2 regions of the Telluria sp. LT1R51-2 genome follow, and region 1 is predicted to be linked to the other one. Evidence: predicted binding sites of a transcription regulator. Region 1 holds the regulator's gene; the other holds the start of a gene.
The links. Region 1 encodes sigma-54, which starts transcription at its own class of promoters, with help from an activator protein. Its sites were predicted from a motif close to TGGCANGNAANCTGCTTT; they were not measured.
Positions count from the first base shown of each region.

Region 2: AC56LH_RS18435 (circularly permuted type 2 ATP-grasp protein) is a predicted target of sigma-54. The motif match lies at 3,165-3,182, and genes of this name have one in related genera.

Region 1 is NZ_JCASIM010000002.1:226,728-232,011, forward strand. Features, by position in the region: gene AC56LH_RS19205 (enoyl-CoA hydratase/isomerase family protein) at 1-1,019, opposite strand, end outside; gene hpf (ribosome hibernation-promoting factor, HPF/YfiA family) at 1,118-1,474, opposite strand; gene AC56LH_RS19215 (RNA polymerase factor sigma-54) at 1,549-3,033, opposite strand; gene lptB (LPS export ABC transporter ATP-binding protein) at 3,048-3,803, opposite strand; gene lptA (lipopolysaccharide transport periplasmic protein LptA) at 3,800-4,348, opposite strand; gene lptC (LPS export ABC transporter periplasmic protein LptC) at 4,394-4,999, opposite strand; gene AC56LH_RS19235 (KdsC family phosphatase) at 5,005-5,284, opposite strand, start outside.
Region 2 is NZ_JCASIM010000002.1:46,842-52,125, reverse strand. Features, by position in the region: gene AC56LH_RS18440 (transglutaminase family protein) at 1-3,014, opposite strand, end outside; gene AC56LH_RS18435 (circularly permuted type 2 ATP-grasp protein) at 3,205-4,617, shown strand; gene AC56LH_RS18430 (alpha-E domain-containing protein) at 4,619-5,284, shown strand, end outside.

The DNA.
Region 1 (5,284 bases):
GCGACCATCGCCTCGGTTACGAGGTCGAGCGATGGCGGATTCCATTGCGGCGCATTGTCCTTGTCGATCACGAGCGCGCGCACGCCTTCGAGCACCTCGCCGTGCTCGAAGTTGCGGCGCACGAGCGAGCGCTCCAGGCGCAGGCAGTCGGCGACATCGAGCGACGCGCCGCGCAGCAGCAGCTCGCGCGTCACGCACATCATCAGCGGCGAACGCTGACGCATCGCATTCAATGCCTTCTGCGCGAATGGCGCGTCGTCCCCCGCGAGCGACGCCATGATTGCTGCCACCGAGTCCGCACCGAAGTGCGCATCGATGCGCGCGCGATTGGCCTGCAATTCACTTTCGCCGGCGTGCGCCGTGGCGAACGCGCGGATTGCCGCCGGCAGATGCGCGCCCGGCGTCGCTTCGATCAGCGCCTGCAAGGCCGCCAGGTCGCTGACTGCCACGAACACGTCGGCCAGGCCCACGTACAGTGCGTCGGCCGCGCCGATCGTCAGGCCGGTCAAGCCCAAAAACATCCCCAACTGCCCCGGCGCGTGCGACAAAAAATGGCTGCCGCCGACATCGGGGAACAAACCGATATTCACCTCGGGCATCGCCATCTTGGTGCGCTCGGTGACGATGCGCAGGCCGCAATCGGGCCCGCCCTGCGCGATGCCCATGCCGCCGCCCATGACCACGCCATCCATCAGCGCGATGTACGGTTTCGGATAAAAGTGGATCAGGTGGTTCAGCGCGTATTCTTCGGTGAAGAAATCTTCGAGCAGTGCGCTGCCGCCTTGTGGCGAGGCGTTGCCGACCTCGTGAAAGAAGCGGATATCGCCGCCCGCGCACAGTGCTTTTTCGCTGCTGCTGGTGATCACGACCGCATCGACGGCGGCGTCACGCTGCCAGTCGAGCAGAATCGCGGTCAGTGCGCGCACCATGTCCAGCGACAGCGAATTGAGCGCCTTGGGACGGTCGAGGGTGATGATGCCGGTGCGGTTGGCGATGCGGGTCAGGACGTGTTCGGACATGGCGTGATCCATCGAAAGGAAACACGTATTTTACCGGCAGCGGGATGCAAAAAGGGCGTCCCGAAAAGACGCCCCTGGCGGTGGTGACCTGCGCTCGATCAGGCGGCAGCGACGTCTGCTTCGTCGACGTCCAGGCGTTTGATCGCTGTGCGGTTATGGTCTTTCAGCATCTGCTTGTGCTTCAGAATTTGTCGATCCAGTTTATCCATCAACATGTCGATCGCGGCATACAGGTCTTGCGCGACGCTCGCCACGTGCAGGGTCTTGCCCGACACCTGGACATTGATTTCAGCTTTTTGCCTTTTTTCTTTTTCGGTGAGGTTATCGACGGCCAGGAAGACGTGGGTATCTATGACTTGATCGAAATGGCGAATAATGCGTTCCAGCTTATTCTGAACGTATTCACGGATGGCAGGGGTTACTTCGAGATGGTGACCACTGATGGTGAGGTTCATACACACTCCTTTGAAGATGTCACGTCGCTTGCACCACACAGGAGCTGAAGGCACAGACTGTATGAGCGGCGTTGTTACAAGGCTTTGCGGAGACTGACGGGGGGGATCTTGAGCGCTTCACGGTATTTTGCGACCGTCCTGCGCGCAATGACCATGCCTTGTTCCCCGAGCATTTCCGCGATCTTGCTGTCGGATAATGGATTCTTAGGGTCTTCTGCTCCTGTCAATTGTGCGATGAGCGCACGGATTGCCGTTGAGGATGCTTCGCCTCCCGCCTCGGTGGCAACGTGGCTACCGAAGAAATACTTCAACTCGAACATGCCGTGCGGGGTCAGCATGTATTTCTGGGTTGTGACACGAGAGATCGTGCTCTCGTGCAGACCTAGTGTATCAGCTATCTCGCGCAAAACAAGGGGCCGCATGGCAACCGCGCCATGGCTGAAAAAGTTGCGCTGGCGCTCGACAATCGCTTCGGCCACACGCAGGATCGTGTCGAAACGCTGGCGCATGTTCTTGATGAGCCACTTCGCCTCCTGCATCTGCGCACCCATCTGGCTCTCGCTGCGGCCCTGCTTGAGCATCGTGGCGTACAGGCTGTTCACGCGCAGGCGCGGCATGACGTCCTGGTTCAGCGTGACCGCCCAGCCGTTCTTGGCGCGCCGCACGATCACGTCCGGCACCACGTAATCCGACACGTTCGATGCGAACGCCGCGCCCGGATGCGGATTGCACTGGCGGACCACGGCCTGCACTTCGCGCAGGTCTTCGTCATCGCAATCGAGCGCTTTTTTCAGCTTGCTGTATTCGCGCTGTGCGAACCAGGTCAGGTAGCCTTCGACGATCTTCAGTGCCATGCGGCGCGTCACCATCGGCACGCCCGGCATGCGCCGGATCTGCAGCGCCAGACATTCGGCCGCGCTGCGCGCGCCCACGCCCACCGGGTCCATGCTCTGCACCATCGCCAGCGCGCAGCGCAGTTCGTCCAGGTCGACGTCGAGTTCTTCGGGCAGGCGCGCGTGGATGTCGTCGAGCGGTTCTTCCAGGTAGCCGTTGTCGTCAAGCGCGTCGATCACCAGTTCGGCCAGTGCGCGGTCACGGGTTGACAGCAGCGTTTCGCGCACCTGTTCCATCAGGTGTTCGCGCAGCGTGATGGCGCATGCCTCCAGCTGCGGGCGGCCGTCTTCGTCGTCGCTGCTGCTACTCCCGGACGACGCGCCGCTGCTTTCGCTCCACTCGTTGTCGGGCCGGTCGCCATCGACCGCGCCGCCTTCAGCACCCTCGCCCTCGGCCGGTGCACTGCCCTCGCCTTCGGCCTGCTGGCCCGGCGCCGGCGGCGCCTCGCCCGGTGCCGGCGCATTGTTGATGGCGCCATCGGCCAGCAAGCGCACCGAATGATCGAGCGGGTCGTCGAGCCTTTCGAGCAGCGGGTTATCGCCCAGTATCTGCTCGATCTCCTGGTGCAGTTCGAGCGTCGACAGCTGCAGCAACCGGATCGATTGCTGCAGCTGTGGCGTGAGCGCCAGGTGCTGCGAAGTGCGGAGCTGAAGGGACTGTTTCATCAATTGAGTATGGCTTACATGCGGAAATGTTCACCAAGGTACACGCGGCGCACCGACTCGTCGGCGATGATATCGTCGGGTCGGCCGGATGCGAGCACCGCGCCCTGATTGATGATGTAGGCGCGGTCGCAGATACCGAGCGTCTCGCGCACATTGTGGTCGGTGATCAGGACGCCGATCTTGCGCTCCTTGAGGAAGCGCACGATGCGCTGGATCTCGATCACGGCGATCGGGTCGACACCGGCAAAGGGTTCATCGAGCAGCACGAAGCGAGGATTGGTGGCCAGTGCGCGTGCGATCTCCACGCGGCGTCGCTCGCCGCCCGACAGCGACAGCGCCGGGTTCTCGCGCAGCTTTTCGATCTGCAGATCGGCCAGCAGGTTGTCGAGCCGCTCGCCGATCTGCGCCTTGGTCAGCGACTTGCCGTCGACCTTCTGCAGTTCGAGCACGGCGCGGATGTTTTCTTCCACCGTCAGCTTGCGAAACACCGACGCTTCCTGCGGCAGGTACGACAGGCCGAGCACCGCGCGGCGATGGATCGGCATCCTGGTGATGTCGGTGCCGTTGATGCTGATCGAGCCGGCATCCGACGGCACCAGGCCCACGATCATGTAGAACGAGGTGGTCTTGCCGGCGCCGTTCGGGCCCAGCAAACCCACCACCTCGCCGCATTCGACATCCAGCGACACGTCACGCACGACCAGGCGCTTGCCATAGCTTTTCTGCAGGCCCTTGACGACCAGCGTGCTGCGATCGTTCAAGGCCGTCATTGCGTGCCTCCGGCCGGCGTGCGCTTGGGCGCCAGGATCAGCGTACCGCGCCCGCCGCCAACCTTGCTCTCGCCACTGACGTCATTGCGCACGGCGACGACTTCCTTGCGGTTGTCGTACGAAATGAACGGGCCGGTCATCTGGTTGGTCATCCGGTCGTTTTCGAGTTCCTTGACGATGGCGTTCGAGTACAAGCGCACCAGCTCCGTACGCTCATCGTATTCGATGCGTTCGGCCTGGCCCTCGACCCACAGGTTCGGGCCGCCGTCGCGCTTCTGGCGGAACGTGGCAGGCTTGCCGTTGGCCGCGGTGAGCGTCACGCTCATGTAGCCTTCGGGCGTATCCCTGACCACCGCGCGTTCGGCCTTGACCAGCAGCGTGCCGCGGGTCAGGATCACGTTGCCGGTAAAGGTGCGCACGCCTGCGACGCCATCGAGGTCGCCGTTATCGTATTCGAGAGCCGCCTGCTTGAGCGAGTCGGCCTTTTCGGCCATCGCGCTCAAGGAAAGGAGTGACAAGAAAGCGGCAGCAAAAAGTTTTTTCATGATGGTGCTGGTCCTGGGTTAACACGCGCGCATGGCTGGTGGCCTTCAGCGCTGGCGTGGCGGATAGACGATACGGCCGCGGCCGGACAATTTCATCTGCATGGTCGCATTGTTGGCCACCAGGCCGACGGCCTTGAGGCTGGACGCGCCAAGCTCCATGTCGATCGGCTGGTCGGTCTTGACGATTTCTTCGTCGGGCAATACGGTCATGGCCGACGTGCGCACGCGCAGCGCTTCGCTGGCGGGCGTCTTCGGGCGCTGCAGATCGACGTCGCCGAACAGTTCGACGCGGTGCTCTTCGTGGAAGATGCGCGCGCTCTTGGCCACCACCGTCATCGGTGGACGGCCCGGTTCGACGCCGCGCATGAGGGGCTGGTCGACATTCGACACGTCGCCTTGCGGGATGTGGGCCAGGCGCTTGCCCGACACCACGTAGCTCGGCTGGCCGTTGGGCGTCATCCGCACGAACGAGAAGTTCTCGACGATGTAATCCGGCTCGTCGGGCGGGCCGCCCAGTTGCGCATCGATGTTAGTCCCCTGCATCAGCTGCAGCAGCCAGAAGCTGCCGAAGGCGAAGAACACGCCGATCACGATCATCGCCAGCAAGTTCCAGCGATGCGAGGTGCGTTTGTTGGAGGCGAGTGTGGCCATGGCGCTCAGGCGAAATACGGCGCGAGCGCCTGGTCGTAGGTGCCCTGCGCGCGCATGACGAGGTCGCAGATCTCGCGCACCGCGCCACGCCCGCCACCGTTCTTGGTCACGTAATGCGCGCGGTGCTGCACGTCCGGATGACCTGAGGGCACGGCGACGGCAAAACCGACGCGCGCGAACAGCGGCAGGTCGATCACGTCGTCGCCGATGTAGCCGCATTGGTCGGCGGTAAAGCCGGTGGCCTCGAGCAGATTGGCAAAGCCGATGCGCTTGTCGTGGTTGCCC
Region 2 (5,284 bases), 180 kb from region 1:
GGCACGCCGGTCGGATGCAGCGGCAGCATGCGGCCATTGCAGGCCACCACGTGGCGCCCGTCGGTCAGGCCGCGCACCAGCAACTGCATGCGCTCGACCGACGAATCGACGTAGCGCGCGGTGCCGCCGGCGCTGACTTCTTCGCCCAGCACGTTCCACGGCTCGATCGCCTGGCGCAGTTCCATCTCGACGCCTTCGTAGACGACGGTACCAAAACGCGGGAAGCGGAATTCGATGAAAGGCTCGAACCAGTGATCCTCGAACGCATAGCCGGCCGCGCGCAGGTCTTTCGCCACGTCGCGGATATCCTGCGCGACGAAGTGCGGCAGCATCCAGCGGTCGTGCAGCGCCGTGCCCCAGTGTACGAGCTTGGCCTGCAGCGGCTGGCGCCAGAAGCGCGCGACCAGGGCGCGCAGCAGCAGCATTTGCAAGAGGCTCATGCGCTCGTGCGGCGGCATTTCGAAGGCGCGGAATTCCACCAGGCCCAGGCGGCCGGTCGGGCCGTCGGGCGAATACAGCTTGTCGATCGAGAACTCCGAGCGGTGCGTGTTGCCCGTCAGGTCGACCAGCATATTGCGCAGCAGGCGGTCGACCATCCACGGCTTGTCGCCGGGATGCATCGTTGGCAGCACCTTGTCCATTTGCTGGAACGCGATCGCCAGTTCATACAGATTGTCGTCGCGCGCTTCGTCCACGCGCGGCGCCTGGCTGGTCGGGCCGATGAAGGTGCCCGAGAACAGATATGAGAGGGCAGGGTGGATCTGCCAGTACGTGATCAGGCTTTTCAGCAGGTCGGGCCGGCGCAGCATCGGGCTGTCTTCGACCGTGGCGCCGCCCAGCGTCGCGTGGTTGCCGCCGCCCGTGCCGGTATGGCGGCCGTCGAGCATGAATTTCTCGGTGCCCAGGCGGGTCAGGCGCGCCTCCTGGTACAGCGTCGTCATATTGTGGACCAGCTCATGCCAACTTGCTGCCGGATGGATGTTGACCTCGATGACGCCCGGGTCGGGCGTGACGCTGAGCAGCTTGATGCGCGGGTCGCGCGGTGGCGCGTAACCCTCGATGCGCAGCTTCATCTTCAGCTTGGCGGCCGTGTTCTCGACCGCCGTGACAAGCGCCAGGTAATCCTCGATACGCTTTTGCGGCGGCATGAAGATGTACAGGCGGCCCGCGCGCACTTCGAGGCACAGCGCGGTGTGAATGACTTCGCGCGCTTCCGGGTCGGCCGATGCAGATGCCGTCTTGTTCGCCGACTTGCCAGGCGCCACGCTCAGGACCGGGCGCTTATCCTTTTTGCCAACCGGGAGCGGACCGCGCGGCGCGAACGGGTCGACATCGAAATCAGGATCGCGCTCTTCGGGCAGCACCCACGGCAGCGTGGCCAGCGGCAGGCGCAGGCCGATCGGCGAATCGCCCTCGATCAGGTACAGGTTTTCGCGCTTGAGCGGCCACGGCGACGTGCGCCAGCTGGTGCCCAGCATGACCGACGGATCGTGTTCGCGGGCTTTCAGCGGCAGCACGTAGCCGGCCACCTGGCCCAGGCCCCGTTCGAGCAGGCGCGCCAGACGGCGGCGCTCTTCCGGTGCTTTCAGGTCGGCGTCCAGCGGATCGAGATTGCGCGGCAGCGCCTGCTCGCGCTGCGCTTGCAGCAGCACGTCTTCGTAGGCGGGAATAGCGCTGCCGGCCGGCAGGCCGAGCGATCTCACCAGCTCCGCAGCAAAGCGGCCGGCATCCTCGCTGCCGTAGCCATCATCGATGTGCTCGTCCGAGAACAGCGACGGATCGAACCACATCGGCTGGCCGTCGACGCGCCAGAAGATGTTCAGTGCCCAGCGCGGCAGCGGCTCGCCCGGATACCACTTGCCCTGGCCGTAATGGATCATGCCACCCGGTGCGAAATGGTTCTTCAGGCGGTGCATCAGGTTGCCCGCCAGCTCGCGCTTCTTGTCGCCATGCGCCAGCGTGTTCCATTCGGCGCCGTCCATGTCGTCGATCGACACGAAGGTGGGCTCGCCGCCCTGCGTCAGGCGCACGTCCTGGTTCACCAGGTCGGCATCGACTTGCTGGCCCAGGCGGTTGATCTTGTCCCAGTCGTGTTCCGTGTACGGCTTGGTCACGCGCGGATCTTCGTGGATGCGCGTGATCGTCATTTCGTGGACGAACGTGACCTCGGCCTTGTCGGTAAAGCCCGTCACCGGCGCGGCCGACGATGGCATCGCCGTGCAGGCCAGCGGAATATGGCCTTCGCTGGCCAGCATGCCCGAGGTCGGGTCGAGGCCAATCCAGCCGGCACCCGGCACATACACCTCGGTCCAGGCGTGCAGGTCGGTGAAGTCGACGGTGGTGCCGCTCGGGCCGTCGAGCGCTTCCTGGTCGGCGGTGAGCTGGATCAGGTAGCCGGACACGAAGCGCGCCGCCAGGCCCATCTCGCGCAGGATCTGTACCAGCAGCCAGCCGGTATCGCGGCACGAGCCGGAGCGCTTCTGCAACGTGTCTTCCGGCTCCTGCACGCCCGGCTCCATCCGCAACAGGTACGCGATGTCGCGCTGCAGGCGCTGGTTGATGGCTACCAGGAAGTCGTTCGTGCCCATCGGCTGCGCCAGCAGTTCGCGCCGCGCGCTGGCGACCCACTCGGTCAGCAGCGGGCCAGGCTCTTGCGATTTGGTGTACGGGCTCAGCTCGGATTGCAGCAGGTCCGGGTAGGCGAACGGGAAGGTCTCGGCGTATTTTTCGACGAAGAAGTCGAACGGGTTAATCACCGTCATGTCCGCAACGAGGTCGACCGTGAACTCGAGCACGTCGGTTTGTTCGGGGAACACGAAACGGCCGATGTAATTGCCATACGGGTCTTGCTGCCAGTTGATGAAATGCTCTTTCGGCAGGACGGCCAATGAGTACGACAGGATCGGTGTACGCGCATGTGGCGCCGGACGCAGGCGCACTTCATGCGGTGACAGATTGACCAGACGGTCGTAACGGTAGCTGGTCTTGTGATGAAGCGCAACGCGGATAGCCATGCGGTGGTGCCTTTCGATTGGGGCGCGATCGATGCCGGCGCTCTGAATTTGGTCGTATTGGTTTGCGCGCAACTAAGCGTGCGCAAGATAGAAGCATTTAAGCATGATTCATACCTGCGTTCGTTTGACTTGCGAGTCGGACGGGGTGGCTGGCACGTTTCTTGTTAGTATTCTGGCACAGGAGGCAATGATGTCGAACTTTTACGATGAAATGTATTCCACGGCAGCAACCGTACGACCTCATTACCAGGCGTTCGCGGATTGGCTCGCCCAGCAACCCCCGAATCTGATCGATCAGAAGCGGGCAGAAGCCGAGCTGAACTTCCAGCGCGTGGGGATCACGTTCGCTGTGTACGGCGACAACGCCGGCAAGGAACGGTTGATCCCATTCGACATCATTCCGCGCGTGATCAACGCCGCCGAGTGGGCCAAGCTGCAGGCCGGCCTGGTGCAGCGCGTAACCGCGCTGAACCGCTTCCTGCACGACGTCTACCACGACCAGAACATCCTGAAGGCAGGCGTCATCCCGGCCGAACAGATCCTGAATAACGCGCAGTACCGGCCGGCCATGCAAGGCGTCAAGGTGCCCCTGGATATCTACGCCCACATTGCCGGCGTCGACATCGTGCGCGCCGGCGAGGGCGAGTTCTACGTCCTGGAAGACAATCTGCGCGTGCCGTCGGGCGTGTCGTACATGCTGGAAAACCGCAAGATGATGATGCGGTTGTTCCCGGCGCTGTTCGCGCGCAACCGCGTGGCACCGGTCGACCATTATCCCGACCTGCTGCTGGACAATCTGCGCACCGTCGCGCCGCATGGCGGCGACGATCCGACCGTGGTCGTGCTCACGCCCGGCATGCATAATTCGGCCTACTTCGAGCACGCGTTCCTGGCCCAGCAAATGGGCGTGGCGCTGGTGCAGGGGCAAGACCTGTATGTCAGCAACGACACTGTCTACATGCGCACGACGCGCGGCCCGAAGCAGGTCGACGTCATCTATCGCCGCATCGACGACGATTACCTCGATCCGCGTGCGTTCCGCCCCGAATCCACGCTGGGCGTGCCGGGCCTGCTCGACGCCGTGCGTGCCGGCCGCGTCGGCCTGGCCAATGCCATCGGCACCGGCGTGGCCGACGACAAGTCGATCTACCCGTTCGTGCCGGACATGATCGAGTTCTATCTCGGCGAAAAGCCGATCCTGAACAACGTGCCGACCTATCAATGTCGCAAAAAAGAGCATCTGGACTACACGCTGGCGAACTTGCCGCAACTGGTGGTCAAGGAAGTGCACGGCGCCGGCGGCTACGGGATGCTCGTCGGGCCAGCGTCGACTACGGCCGAGATCGAAGATTTCCGCCGTCGCCTGCTGGCCAATCCGGACGGCTACATTGCCCAGCCGACGCTGGCGCTGTCGGCGTGCCCGACTTATGTGGAATCGGGCATCGCGCCGCGGCACATCGATCTGCGCCCGTTCGTGTTGTCGGGCAAGAGCGTGTCGATGGTGCCGGGCGGGCTGACCCGCGTGGCGTTGCAAGAAGGCTCGTTGGTGGTCAATTCGTCGCAGGGCGGCGGCACCAAGGACACCTGGATACTGGAGAACTAGCATGTTGAGCCGCACCGCAGATCATTTGTTCTGGATGGCCCGCTACACCGAGCGGGCTGAAAACACGGCGCGCATGCTCGACGTGCGCGTCCAGTATTCGCTGATGCCGCAATCGGTCCAGGCCGAGCAGCAGGGCTGGCGCACGATGTTGAGCGTGTCCGAACTCGAAGCCCAGTTCGACGCCAAGTACGACGCGCTGACGCAAAAGAACGTCATCGACTTCATGGTGCGCGATCCGGACAATCCGTCGTCGATCGCCAGCTGCCTGCGCGCCGCGCGCGAAAATGCCCGCGCCGTGCGCGGCACCTTGACCACCGAAGTCTGGGAAACCGAGAACACCACCTGGCTCGTGCTGCAAAAGCACCTGAGCGAGCGCATGTTCGAACGCGATCCCGGCCAGTTCCTGGAATGGGTCAAGTACCGCTCGCACCTGTCGCGCGGCGTCACGCTGGGCACGATGTTCCAGGATGAAGCGTTCAACTTCATCCGCCTGGGCACCTTCCTGGAACGGGCCGACAACACGGCGCGGATCCTCGACGTGAAGTTCAGGTTCCTGGCATCCGACACGATCCAGGAAGGCGCGCAGGGCGAATACTATTACCTGGCCGCGCTGCTGCGTTCGGTGTCTGCGTTCGAGACGTATCGCAAGGTGTATCGCCACGCGATT